Linked DNA regions of Robertmurraya sp. FSL R5-0851. The protein of the gene in region 2 interacts with the protein of the main gene of each other region in a pairwise test. Links are inferred from orthologs where the notes say so. Each region holds a gene or a part of one and is shown on either strand. Other genes may lie near its edges.

Region 1 (3,339 bases), 670 kb from region 2 along the record:
TATGTACTAATAGGTTTAGTGCTATCTTTAAATGATATAATGTCAAAAAAATACTCTACGCTAAATACTCTTAATGTGATCTTAGGATCTATATCTATTTTTTGGTCAGATACAAGAGGTTTTTCTATTGCTTTATTAGTAGGTCTATTTGTGATTGTATTTTTCGATATGAAGATCTTTACGGACTCAATTAAAGAATGGTCACAAAAGGGCAGGACCATCTTAAAAAACAGACAAATCATGACAAAAGTCGTTGTGCTTGTGTTGCTAGCAGTTCTTGTTCCATATCTGTACCAATATACAACATTGGAAAGATTTAAGGATCAAACAAACGAAGAACCAAGCGATGTAAAGGATACGAGTGTTGGTGCAAGAATAGATTTTTTATTAGATTCAAAAGAGATATTACTGGAGAGTCCGATCACCTTTATTTTTGGTGAAGGATATGGAACCAGCATTGCAGGTCGAGTAGAAGGAATTGAAATGAGTTTCCTAGATATTTGGGTTGAACAAGGGGCGATAGGATTATCCATATGGCTATACCTTTGCTTACTTGTGTTATTCCATTATCATATTGCTTACAAGAATGGAAATGAAATAACGACAGTAGATCGTTCCTTAATAGGTGCTTTTGTTGGAATGGTTCTTTTAACGAATATCAATCCATTTATTAATAACCCAATAGGAATTGTCTTTTTCTTACTCGTGCTCATTTTCGCTCAAAATAAGAATAGAGAGAAAGAGCCTTTGGGATAACAAGGCTATTAGGCATAGTCAAAACGATGTTTGAACTTATTTATTACATTTTGTATAATAGTGTGCGAAACTTAGGTGTATCGTACATAGTTGTGATAACTATTCTTTACTAAAGGAAGTAGGAACTTTTATGATAAAAAATATATTAATCACTGGTGGAGCAGGATTCATCGGTAGTAATTTAGCTTTAAAACTATTAGATAAAGGTTACCAAGTAACGGTTCTGGATAATCTATCTCCACAAATTCATGGAGAAGATGGAACAAAGTCTGATCTCTTCTTAAACATTAAAGACAAAGTGAATTTTATACAAGGTGACGTAGTTAACAGTGAGGATTGGAAAAGGGCATTAAAAGGTCAAGATGTGGTTGTTCATTTAGCAGCTGAAACGGGTACTGGTCAATCCATGTATGAAATCAATAAATACATTGATGTAAATGTAAAGGGAACATCGAATCTATTAGACATTCTAACGAATGAAGAGCACCAAGTGAAGAAAATAGTGATTGCTGCTTCAAGGGCTATCTATGGTGAGGGAATGTACCATTGTACAGAGCACGGAACGGTATACCCTGTAGCGAGAACAGAAGCAGATATGAGTAAGGGGGATTTCGAAGTAAAATGCCCAATCTGTAACCGTGATGTGGAGGTTATGGCTACTACAGAGGAAACGAAAATTCATCCAACATCTATCTACGGAATTACGAAACAAATGCAGGAAGATATGTGTATGGTGGTAGGTAAGTCGTTAAATATTCCAGTCGTCGGTTATCGCTATCAGAATGTGTATGGTCCTGGACAATCATTAAAGAATCCATACACAGGAATTCTGTCCATCTTTTCAACGATTATTAAAAATGGAAACAATATTAATATCTTTGAGGACGGAAAAGAATCAAGGGATTTTGTATTTATTGATGATATCGTTGACGCAACAATTCTAGGAATTGAAAAAGAAGAAGCAAATTATGAAAGCTTTAATGTAGGGACAGGTGTTTGTACAAACGTATTGGAAGTGGCAACTCTTCTTAAGGAAAAATACCAGTCTGAAACGGATATTGTTATTAGTGGCAATTATCGTTTAGGTGATATTCGTCATAACTTCGCTGACTTGACTAAAATTCATGAGAAGCTTGGGTTCACACCTAAGGTTAGCTTCGAAGAAGGAATTAGCAAATTTGTTGATTGGGTAAACCAGCAAGAAGTCGTTGAAGACAACTATCAGAAATCAATTGAAGAAATGAAGAAAAAAGGGTTATATAAGTAATGGTCTCTTCATTGCAAAATAAAAAAATTTTATTTTTATGTCCCTTGTTTTTTAATTATCATAAAAAAATAATGAGGGCAATGGAGTCTATGGGGGCAGAAGTTGATTTTTTCGATGAACGCCCCTCGAATACTGTATTTTCAAAAGCCCTATTACGAATTAACCGAAATTTTGTCACAGGACAAGTAAATAGGTATTATGAAGAAATCACTTCTAAGATAACGAATAAAAAGTACGATTATATCTTTATCTGTCAGGCAGAGGCGACTCCCCAGTTTTTCCTAAAGAAGGTAAGAGAATTAAATCCACAAGCAAGAATGGTACTGATGCTTTGGGATTCAGTCGCTAATAAGGTAAATACCCTAGAAAAGTTAGAGTATTTTGATGAAGTTTTCTCGTTTGATAAACAAGATTGTGAGAAGTTCGGTTTAACTTTTAGACCTTTATTCTTTGATATTGAATATGCACAAATTGCTAAAGAAAAGACAGAATTATACTATGACCTCTTCTTCGTTGGAACAGTCCATAGTGATCGCTATCGCATTTTAAGAGAAGTTAGGGAGCAATTCGAGAAAAATCATCTTAAGGTGTTTTATTATTTATTTCTACCTAGTAAGTTAATGTATTATCAAAGAAAATGGTTTACTAGTGATGTGAAGGGTAGTAAGATATCTGAATTTTCCTTTGTTGGATTACCGAGTGAACAACTAACATCTAAGTTAAAACAATCAAGAGCTGTAGTTGATATTCAACATCCAAAACAAACGGGTTTAACGATGAGAACCATTGAAATGCTCGGTGCAAATAAGAAAATGATTACTACTAATGAAGAAATTAAGAAATATGATTTCTATCATCCTAATAATATTTGTGTTGTTGACAGAAATCATGTGGTTGTACCGAAAGAATTTATGACTACTCCCTATGTTCCAGTGGACGAGAAAGTGAAGGAACGATACTCAATTCAGTATTTTGTGAAAGACATACTTGGTATAACCGGAGAAGAAGGATGCAATTTCTTTTCGAAAGCTAGTGGAGGGCAACAATGAATGTTTCTGTAGCGATGGCCACTTATAATGGAGAAAAATATATTAGACAGCAGATTGATAGCATTCTTTCTCAACTTGGCGATGAAGATGAATTGGTTATTTCTGATAATCATTCAAAGGACAATACTGTTTCAATAATAAATGAATATGTTAGTGGTGATCCACGAGTAAAGTTATTTTTGCAGGATGAAAAAGGAGTTACCCCTAATTTTGAAAATGCGATTAAACATACGAAAAATGAAATCATCTTTTTAAGCGATCAAGATG
Region 2 (3,246 bases):
AAACACCTTCAATTTCCGCGGGATAAATATTTTCTCCACCAGAGATAATCAAGTCAGAACGGCGATCCTGCACGTATAAGAAACCTTCATCATCAACATATCCTATGTCCCCAGTTGCAAACCATCCATCTATTAGGTGCGAACTCTCTTTATTCAAATACCCTTTCGTGACATTCGGACCTTTTACATAGATTTCTCCTGACTCTAACGGTTGCTGTTCCAAACCATCAGCAGCAACAATTTTTAATTGTGATGGAAAAAGTGCCTTTCCTGCTGAACCTAATTTGTTCAAGCTATATTCAGGAGATAAAGTGACAAATTGAGAGGCCGTTTCTGTCATTCCATACGTTTGATAAACTGGAACTTGTAGCTCCACACATCTTTCTAATAATGAAAGTGAAGCTGGGCCTCCTCCTAAAAGCATACAACGAAAATGACTCGGTAACTGGCTATCCAAGTGATCTAATAATCGTGAAAGCATCGTACTTACAACAGACATCGTTGTGACTTTCTCAGACGTTATATCTTGCAACGTTTTTTCCACGTCAAAGCTCTCGTGCAACACCATCTTCATTCCATAAATCATACTTCTCATTAAAATGGAATAGCCACTAATATGAAAAAGAGGAACTGCACATAACCACCCATCACCATCTTGCAATCCAAGATTTAAGCTTGAGCCAATTGCACTCCACCAATGGTTTCCATACGTTTGCATAACCCCTTTAGGAGAACCCGTCGTTCCAGAAGTGTACATGAGAGAGCAAACCTCTTCTAAAGCTACTTCATTCACAAGAGGTGGCTCAATATATGATGTTTGAAACAACTCATGTTTGTAGACGATATGTACATCTAATTGTTCCGCTTTTTCTTTGAACAATGCTTCCGTAATTAAAAAAGCTGAATTTGAGTCCTTCAACTGATAATTCAGTTCTTCTCGAGTTAGTCTTGTGTTAAGCAAAACTGCTTTTATACCAAGTAGCTGTAATGACAACAATATAACGACACTTTCGGAATGATTCGATAATAACAGTGCAACGTATTGATCCTGTCTCATTCCATATGTGTGCATTCGACCTGCTACATCGACACATTCCGCATATAGCTGTTGAAATGTGTAGCGTTTATCTTCAAATACCAACGCCGTTCGACTAGGTGTCAAAAATGCTCTCTTTTTAAGAAAATTCGGCATGACTTCTATTGACAATTTTTTCACCCTCTTCCTAACTAAGTTATCAAATTGACCTTTCATTTTCAATGTTAGAGGTTTCATACAAAAAAGCTTGGCCATTTTGGGCCAAGCTCTTTACTAACCTATCAAGGGAAACGTGGGAATTGACCAAAGTCTGGCTTGCGTTTTTCTTTAAACGCATCGCGCCCTTCCTTTGCTTCATCCGTTGTGTAATAAAGGAGAGTAGCATCTCCAGCAAACTGTTGAATTCCAGCTAGTCCATCTGTATCTGCATTAAATGCTGCTTTTAAGAAACGAAGAGCAGTTGGGCTCTTTTCTAGCATTTCCTCACACCATTTAATTGTTTCTTCCTCCACTTGCTCAAGAGGAACAACTGTATTTACTAGCCCCATATCAAGTGCTTCTTGCGCATTGTATTGACGGCATAAATACCAAATTTCTCGTGCTTTTTTATGTCCCACGATTCTTGCTAAATAACCTGAACCATATCCAGCATCAAAGCTACCCACTTTAGGACCCGTTTGTCCAAAGATCGCATTATCAGCCGCAATGGTTAAATCACATACGATATGTAAAACATGTCCTCCACCAATTGCATATCCCTTTACCATCGCAACAACAGGCTTAGGAATTACACGAATTAAGCGTTGAAGATCAAGAACATTTAAACGAGGGATTTCGTCTTCTCCAACGTATCCACCATGTCCACGTACTTTTTGATCTCCTCCTGAACAGAATGCTTGGTCTCCAGCTCCTGTTAAGACGATTACACCTACATTACGGTCGTCACGTGCATAAGCAAACGCATCAATTAATTCCATGACCGTCTTAGGACGAAATGCATTTCGCACTTCTGGACGATTGATGGTAATCTTAGCAATACCGTTATATGTTTCATACAGAATATCTTCGTAATTTCTTTGAGATACCCACTCAGCTGTCAATGTGTTTTCCTCCCTTAATTAAGAATCGGATTTATTCGACAAAAACCCACTTACTATTGTACCAAATTTTTCAGGTTGTTCCACATGTATTGCATGTCCACATCCATCAATATTTACCCACTGACTTTTTTTTAGATATTTTGTCATCTTTTCAGCAATGTTGACAAATTTCTGATCCATGGAACCCGTAAGCAATAAGACTTTACCGGGGTACTCATTTAGTCTTTCCCAATAGCTTGGTTGTGACCCCGTTCCCATTCCAATCAAGCTATTTGCCAATCCCTTAATAGAGTTTTGCTTTCTTTGCTCTTTTATTCGTTGGCGAATGAGTACTGGTAATTTTTTTTGACTTTCGAATAACGGAATATTGCTCCAATATTCGACGAACCAATCTAATCCATTTTTCTGAATTTTATTGGCTAACTGTTCATCCTGTTCTCTTCTACTCCTTCTATCTTCCTCCGTTACAAGTCCTGGAGAAGCACTTTCGAGAACAAGGTTACGTACTAAGGTCGGATTCATCAATGCAAATGCAAGCGCCACTCGACCTCCCATTGAGTATCCAACCACATCTGCTTGCTCTATGTTTAAATTTTGAAAAATAGAACGTAAATCCTCCACCACCGACTTCATTTCATACCGTTCAATCGAATCTGGGGATGACGATTTTCCATGTCCGACAAGATCAACTTTGATGATTCTCGAGTTTTTCTTTAACAGCTCTTCACAATCCGACCATGTAGAAATATCACCGGTAAATCCATGAAGTAGAACAATCGGAAAACCCTCTCCTGATACTTCGACATGATATTCTACCCCATGCACCTCAATTTTCATCAGCTTTCGCCACGCAAATTCCGACTAATTTCCCGGGAAACATAATCCCACAAATTTCGATGTTCTTGTAGGTTTTCATCTCTTTTTGTCGGAACTTCAATAACCGATAATCCTTCTTTCGCCAAAGTTTGCTCAAAAGAGGAAGTAAGCTCCATCCAAGTAGAAACTCGGCTAAAAGTCCCGCCGTACATGGAGACAGCTGGTTCAAAATCAAGGTCTAACGGAGTACCAAATAGACGTTCAAAATGCTGCGGATGACTTGCCTGAGGAAGG

Evidence for each region. Proteins that work in one complex are often made in the same cells at the same time.
Region 1: the proteins of menB (region 2) and MKX65_RS21980 interact in binary tests that used the Escherichia coli proteins (3 or more experiments, as listed by UniProt). The link is inferred for Robertmurraya sp. FSL R5-0851 from one-to-one orthologs.

The regions. Positions count from the first base shown.
Region 1 is NZ_JBBOOE010000001.1:4,287,130-4,290,468, reverse strand. What follows is about bases 55-2,954. They hold MKX65_RS21980 (SDR family NAD(P)-dependent oxidoreductase), read left to right. Parts: upstream 55-886; coding sequence 887-2,023; downstream 2,024-2,954. Other genes in these bases: MKX65_RS21975 (lipopolysaccharide biosynthesis protein), read left to right, coding at 2,113-2,954; MKX65_RS21985 (O-antigen ligase family protein), read left to right, coding at 55-756. Outside these bases: more of MKX65_RS21985, read left to right, coding at 1-54; more of MKX65_RS21975, read left to right, coding at 2,955-3,072; MKX65_RS21970 (glycosyltransferase family 2 protein), read left to right, coding at 3,069-3,339. UniProt on the Escherichia coli protein: Catalyzes the interconversion between ADP-D-glycero-beta-D-manno-heptose and ADP-L-glycero-beta-D-manno-heptose via an epimerization at carbon 6 of the heptose.
Region 2 is NZ_JBBOOE010000001.1:3,613,766-3,617,011, forward strand. What follows is about bases 228-3,034. They hold menB (1,4-dihydroxy-2-naphthoyl-CoA synthase), read right to left. Parts: upstream 2,137-3,034; coding sequence 1,318-2,136; downstream 228-1,317. Other genes in these bases: MKX65_RS18570 (o-succinylbenzoate--CoA ligase), read right to left, coding at 228-1,207; menH (2-succinyl-6-hydroxy-2,4-cyclohexadiene-1-carboxylate synthase), read right to left, coding at 2,155-2,973; menD (2-succinyl-5-enolpyruvyl-6-hydroxy-3-cyclohexene-1-carboxylic-acid synthase), read right to left, coding at 2,973-3,034. Outside these bases: more of MKX65_RS18570, read right to left, coding at 1-227; more of menD, read right to left, coding at 3,035-3,246. UniProt on the Escherichia coli protein: Converts o-succinylbenzoyl-CoA (OSB-CoA) to 1,4-dihydroxy-2-naphthoyl-CoA (DHNA-CoA).